DNA from 3 places in the Deinococcus terrestris genome. Region 3 is predicted to be linked to each of the others. Evidence: riboswitches for the same ligand, from Rfam matches in the RefSeq annotation. Region 3 holds a riboswitch; each other region holds the start of a gene.
The links. A riboswitch is a leader RNA that binds a small molecule or an ion and turns the genes downstream of it on or off. The one in region 3 is predicted to bind cyclic di-GMP.
Positions count from the first base shown of each region.

Region 1: another riboswitch for cyclic di-GMP. It lies ahead of F8S09_RS17150 (hypothetical protein); the one in region 3 lies ahead of F8S09_RS11130 (Ig-like domain-containing protein).
Region 2: another riboswitch for cyclic di-GMP. It lies ahead of F8S09_RS06240 (DUF11 domain-containing protein); the one in region 3 lies ahead of F8S09_RS11130 (Ig-like domain-containing protein).

Region 1 covers NZ_WBSL01000024.1:9,592-11,850, forward strand. Annotated here, with positions in the region: gene F8S09_RS17145 (lipopolysaccharide biosynthesis protein) at 1-1,023, opposite strand, end outside; cyclic di-GMP riboswitch class I at 1,220-1,299, shown strand; gene F8S09_RS17150 (hypothetical protein) at 1,310-2,259, shown strand, end outside.
Region 2 covers NZ_WBSL01000002.1:20,666-22,924, reverse strand. Annotated here, with positions in the region: gene F8S09_RS06245 (vWA domain-containing protein) at 1-1,010, opposite strand, end outside; cyclic di-GMP riboswitch class II at 1,174-1,257, shown strand; gene F8S09_RS06240 (DUF11 domain-containing protein) at 1,329-1,826, shown strand; gene F8S09_RS06235 (hypothetical protein) at 1,882-2,259, shown strand, end outside.
Region 3 covers NZ_WBSL01000004.1:219,206-221,464, reverse strand. Annotated here, with positions in the region: gene F8S09_RS11135 (MOSC domain-containing protein) at 1-525, shown strand, start outside; cyclic di-GMP riboswitch class II at 705-789, shown strand; gene F8S09_RS11130 (Ig-like domain-containing protein) at 1,244-2,259, shown strand, end outside.

The DNA of each region.
Region 1 (2,259 bases), on a different contig from region 3:
CAGTTGCTCCCCGAAGCGCCGCGCACCTGTCATGGCGAAGCCCAAAGCTGAGGCAACGTATCCAGCGGTTCCAGCCCCCAGCAACCATAGAAAGAGTGCATGGTGGGCAGCGTACTCCTCTCCAAAAAGCAGCCGCAGCGCCCAGGGGCCGATAGACCAGCCTGCGAGCAGGCTCAGGAGCCCGACGCCCAGCGACAGCAGCATAAACCGAGCGGTCAGTCCCAGGAAGCCTGCGCGGTCTCCTTGCGCGAAACGCAGGGCGAACTGGGTGGTCAACGCCGTTCCGACAGCGCCGATGACCACACCGCCAACGATGTACCCGTAACTCAGGGCCGAGTAAATGCCTTGGGCCTCGCTTCCAAGCTCATGCTCGACGGCAATGCGAGCGATGTTGGCGCTCAGGGACACCAAACCGGCCACGACACCGAGCGGCCACACCATTCGCACGAGCTGCTGTAGGTCGGGCCACCTCAACAGGCCTATGGGGGGTAGAAAGGGGCGTCCGCGGCGCAGGTCATATCCAAGAAGTGTCAACAAGTTGACCAGTGTCACCCCAGCGGCAGCCACCGCCAGGTCGCGGGTCAGGGCAAAAAGCCCCAGGGGGAGCGCAGTGTTCAGTAGGCCCCGAATCAGCACTCCCTGCGCGATCCAGTCGAGATGTCCGTGGCGCTGAAGCTGGGCATAAATGAGTTCGCTCAAGCCCTCGAACAGCTTGGCGACCGCCAACGCGAAGATCACCCACCATTCGCCTCTATTCCAGAAGACGGCAGCCACAAGTGTGAGGGCGGCTGCGAGCGAGAGTGCACGCAACGTCGCGTAGGTGCCGAAGCTAAATGCGTCCTTGACGTCCGTCACCATGACGTTGCGCAGTTGCAGGCCCAACCACAGAAAAATAGGCCCTGTTACCCCCAGTGCATAGGCATACTGACCAACGACTCGGGGACTCGACCAGTGGGCCAGCGCCGAGATCAACGCGAACTGTGCCAGGTTGGAAACCAATGAGGCTGCGAAGGTCCAACCCACATCGCTTCGCAGGCGCTGAGGCGCCGAGTCCGGCCACACTCTGTTTGTGTCTGCCATGCAAGTTCAGGGGCCAACCTAGCACGTCCAACGGGGGCGGCTGTAGTCACACTTCTCAGTCATAAAACTGTGAGGTCGGTGCGATAGATTGGGCGCATGAAGAGTTTGTAAAGCTCACTGAGCGCCGCTACGTCCCCTAAACCGACAAAGGCAAAGCCTCCGCGAGGAGGTGACGCAAAGCCACAGAACTCATCTCGATGAGTCCGCTGGGTTACCGAAAGTAGGAACTGTGAGAAACAACAAAATGTGTGCCCTCGCGCTGGCTCTGTTGCTCAGCGCCTGTTCTCAGACGCCGGTGGTGCGTCCTGACATGACTTCGACTCCTCCCACGTCGGGCACAGCCAACGATCCGGCGGAAGTGTCGGCCGAGGTGCTTGCCACTCCTGACGAGGTGAGCACCGTCCAAGACACGCTCGCCACCTATCAGACGCGTCCCCTGCGCCCCAGCCTGCTTAGCAACGCTGTCAGCATTGATCCGGGGGGCACGCTCAGCGTAGCCGGGGAGAGCATGTTCCCCATGGGCTTTTATCATGTGTCTTGGGCCGGCACAGCCACACGCCGCCTCAAAGACATGAATGACATCGCTGCAATGGGATTTAACAGCATGACAGTTGCCATGCTCGATGCTGTAGACGACATTGGCCCTATGCGTAAGCTTGTGCAAGCAGCTCATGCCAAAGGTATGAAGCTTATCATACAAGACGTGAACAGCCAATCTGTGGCAGCCCTCCGAAATGAACCTGGAATTCTGGGTTGGAAGGTCGCTGACGACTGCCAGATCAACTATACCCCGGAACAAGTTGCGGCACGTGCTCAAGTGATCAAACAACTCGACCCGACTCGGCTGACTTACGCGAGCCTTGGCGTCAGTTTCTCAGACCCACGCAGTGCGTACTTCGGTACAACGGACGCTACGGGCAACCAAATCTACCCAATTGGTGGTGGCGATGGCCTCAGTGCCGTCTACCGGGCCATGAAAATTACGGTCCGCGAAGCGCTGCAAAAGGGCGTTATGCCGATCGGCAACGTCCAGAGCTTCCGTTGGAGCGGCCAGCGGATGCCGACCAACGCTGAGGTGTACAACATGACCTCGCAAGCACTGGGTGCTGGGGTCAAGGGCATCATGTACTACACCTATCTTGACGACAGCAATGACTTGAGCCCCCAAACCAGCCTGCG
Region 2 (2,259 bases), on a different contig from region 3:
GCGCCCAGCACGTAGGGGTCGAGGCCATAGGCGTTTTTATAGATGCGGCCGTCGGGCAGCGTGAGGGCCGAGGGCTTGCCGTCGGTGATCATCACGATCTGCTTCATGTCCTTGTTCTCGCGCTTCAGGAGCTGCTGCGCGAGCCGCAGGCCCCCCGCCGTGTTCGTATGGTACGGCCCGATCTGTGCCTGCGCGAGCTTGGCGACGGGCACTTCCTCGGCCGAGTCGTGGAAGAGCACGAACTTGACCGTGTCGCCGGGGTACTGGGTGCGGATCAGGTGCGCCAGCGCGAGCGCGACCTGCTTGGCGGGCGTGAAGCGGTCCTCGCCGTACAGGATCATGGAGTGCGAGCAGTCCAGCAGCACCACGGTCGCCGCCGACGAGTTGTATTCAGCCTGCCGGATCACGAGGTCGGATTCCTCGAGCGCGTCGAAGCCTTTGCCCATGATGTTGCCCAGCGTGGCCGTCGTATCGAGGTTGAGGGTGTCCCCGAACTCGTAGTTCTTGAGTTCGCCCGTCATCTCGACGCCTGAGGCGTACTCGCGGGTGTCGTGGGCGCCCGCGCTGCTTCTGCCCAGGCCGCCCATCAGGTCGCGCAGGCTCTTGTAGCCCAGAAAGTCAATGCTCTTGTCAGTGAGCTGAAAGCGCGACTCGCCGCTCTGGCCCTGGCCGCCCTGTCCCGGCTCCTCGTCGAACTCCTTGCGAATAAAGCCGTCCTGCTGGAGCTTGTCCATCAGCCGCTCGATTTGCTGACCCAGCGGCGTCTCGCGCACGTCGTCGGCTTGCAGGGCTTCTAGAAGCTGCTCTTCCGGGATCATGCCCCGGTCGGCCAGTGCCTCCAGAATCGCGTCGAAGAGGTCGTCCATGCTGGGCCGGGCGTTGGGATCGGGGTCGTAGGGATCGTTCATGCCCTGCCCCAGCAGCGCTTCCTGAATCATCTGCATCAGCTCGCTGGAGTCGAGCTGGTCGAGTTCGCCCTCGAACTTGCTGTACCGCGTGACACGCGCCATACCGGTGACCTCCGTACGCGACAGCATGGCGTGCCCAGCTCCAACGGTTTGTAACAGGGACGCCCCCGGACCAAATCGCCGCATCACCATCCTACAAATGAGAATCTAATGAGAGTTCCTAGAAATCACGTAAGGGAACTGTTATGGCTTGCTGAATACCTTGCTGTCGTTTCGGGCGTAGAGCCATGCGGTGTATTTCGGGCACCTGCCGCATGAGGAGCCAGTGGTGCGACCGGCGAAACGGACCCCCCACCCAGGGGAAGCGTGCGCCGGTCTGTCGTGTCGGCGTCCCTTCCTGCCAAGGAGAGAGCCGCTGATATGAATCGCCTGACCCTTCCCCTCCTGCTCGCGCTGCCCGGCCTGGCCCTGGCCCAGGGCGCCTCGCCCCTGGTGCTCGACCTCGCCCAGTCGCTGATTCAGACCGTTCAGGTGGACGGCAAGGCGACCGAAAAGCGCACGCCGAACTACACCAAGGTCCGCCCCGGCGACCTGCTCGCACAGACTGTCACCGCCCGCAACGTCAGCGCCCGCACGCTGGCAAACGTCGCCGTGAAGCTGCCGGTTCCGGCGGGTCACGTGTACGTCGCGCCAGATGGAAGCGCTGCCGCAGGCGTCCGCACCGAGTACTCCATCGACGGCGGCAAGACCTTTGCCCCCGCCCCCCTCAAGAAAAAGATCACCGTGACCGAGAACGGCAAGGCCGTGACCCGCGAGGTTGAGGTCAAGCCGGGCGAGTACCAGGCGGTGCGCTGGACCATCGCCGCCCTACCTGCCGGCACCGAGAAGACGCTCGGCTTCCGCGTGCAGGTGAAGTAACACCCATCAGTCGTCACCGGGCCACGACGCCCGAAGCGAATCCAAGGAGAAGAAGATGAAAGTGAATACGAAGATTGTGGCTCTGGCTGTGGCGCTGGCAGTGGGAGTGGCGGGAGCGGTGGGTACGCCCGCCAACACCCAGATCAAGAACACCGCGACGGCGAGCTTCCAGGACCCCAGCGATCCCACTGGCAACACCACCAGCAGCCAGACGTCCAACGAGGTCGTCACCACAGTGTCGGACAAGTCGAGCTTCAACGTGACCTACGTGGGCAGCGTGGCCAACAGCGACAGCGCCACGACGGGCACGGCGACCTCCACCCTCCCTGCCGAATACAAGAAAACGGCCAACCAGGGCGACACGGTCGCCTTCAAGTATCAGGTCGTCAACACCGGCAACGACACCCAGACCATCACCCTGGCACCGGCAGGA
Region 3 (2,259 bases):
GCGGTCAGCCTCAGCCCGGAGCACGGCTTCAGCAAGGCACCCCAGCCGGAGGTGCGCCTCCTCGCGGGCCTGGGCGTGGAGGGGGACGCGCACGCGGGCCACACGGTGAAGCACCGCTCGCGGGTCGCGCAGAACCCGGACCAGCCCAATCTGCGGCAGATTCACCTGATCCACGCCGAACTGCTGGAGGAACTGGCCTGGCAGGGCTTCACGGTGCGCCCCGGCGACCTGGGAGAGAACCTGCTGACGCGGAGCCTGGACCTGCTGGGCCTTCCCACCGGAACCCGCCTGCATCTGGGCGGAGAAGCCGTGGTGGAGGTCACGGGCCTGCGGAACCCCTGCGGCCAGATCGACGCCTTTCAACCGGGACTGCTCGCGGCGGTGCTGGGACGCGACGAGCACGGCGGGCTGGTCCGCAAGGCGGGGGTAATGGGCGTGGTGTTGACGGGAGGCGTGGTAAGGCCAGGTGACGTGGTGCGAGCAGAACTGCCCCCGGAGCCTCACCAACGGCTGGAGCGGGTCTGACGCCAAGAGCCACTGACCCGGAAACGAGCCGCACGGACGCCCTTGAGGAACGAATTTCCGCATCGAAGGACCCACCGCACTTTAGACCACATGAGTCTGTGTGCAACTCCAGCTAATGAGTCAACTCATCATTGGTTTTGCCTGCCCCTCTAGGTTGTGGGTGGATAGCCACAATCTGGTGCTATCCGAGGGGCTGTGAAACCTCGTTCCTTATACGGGCACCTGGAACGGGTGGAGCCAGTGGTGCGACCGACTCGGGACATACCGGACTGGTGTGTCATTAGCCCCCGCTGTGTTATGGCAGCAGCCCCCACGCTTCTTGGTGGGTGCGGCACCGCTCAGCCATAACCCGTTGCGAAAGGAGGCATGGAACCGGCTCGGGGAATTCCCCTTCCGGTGAGATGACGTTCATTGTTTTGAGACGGATTCCGGCCCAACAGGGACACACCCTGGACAACCCAAACGGATTTGCAAAGTTGCAGAGCAGAGCGGTTGACCGAAGCGGACATCTCTGGATCAGGGTGTTCCCAATTCGGTCACGGGGTGCACGCGAGCTGTGTGAGCGCCCCAAGATCCCCGGTTCGCCTCATTACGCGCTAAGCGGGGTGAATGCTTTGCGGTATCCGGACACTGCCGTTTTCCCAGACCAAGTTCCCGAAGGACCAAGCCGGGGTGGAGTGGTCCGCAGAAGTCCTCATTCCCGATCAAGGAGACTATCATGGCCCTTCTCCCTTCCCGATATGGATGCGCCGCCGCACTGCTGACCCTAACCCTGCTGGCCAGTTGTAGTACCCAGACTCCCAGCCCTGGCCCGAACCCCCAGCCCCCTGCAGGTTCAGAGGACACCGTCAGGCCGACACTGAACCTGACCTCGCCGCAGCAAGGCAGCACGGCCAGTGGCAGCCTGCTTCTTCAGGGGACCGTCCGCGACAACGTGGGGCTCAGCCGCCTCACGTACCGCTTCGGCAACGGCAATGAACAGGTGCTGACCCTGCCCGCGGACGGCGCCATCAGCCAGAGCCTGTGTCTGTGCGGCCTTACGGCGGGGACCTACATCCTGACCGTCACCGCCTATGACGCGGCAGGCAACAGCACCTCGGTGGCCCGCACCGTGACGGTCACGACCGGCAGCGGCACGGGCACACCTGCGGACACGCAGGCGCCCACCTTCACGCTGACCTCTCCCGCTGCCGGGGCGAGTGTGCAAAATCCCGTGCGTTTGACCGGAACCGCAACCGACAATCAGGCCGTGACCCGCATCACCTACCAGCTCGGCAGCGAACCCGAGGTTGCGCTGGACGTGACGCCCGGCCCCACGGTCAACCTGGACACCCTGCTGCCTTCCCTCCCGGTAGGAACGCAGACAGTCAGCTTGCGGGCCTACGACGCCGCTGGCAATGCCTCGAGCCCCGTGCAGGTCACGTTCACCGTCAACCCGCCCAGCACCCAGCCCGGTGATACCCAGGCGCCCAGCGTCTCCCTGATCTCGCCCACCAACGGCGCCAGCGTCACGGCGCCGGTGAGAGTGCAGGGCCGGGTCACCGACAACCAGGGCGTGACCCGCGTCGTCTACGCGCTCGACAACGGTCCCGAGACGGCGGTGCCCATCACGCCAGGTCTGGCAGTGGACCTCGACTTCACCCTGCCGTCTCCGCCAGCCGGAGCGCACACGCTGACGGTCAAGGCGTATGACGCGGCCGGAAATGTCTCCCCGACAGCCAGCCGCACCTTTAC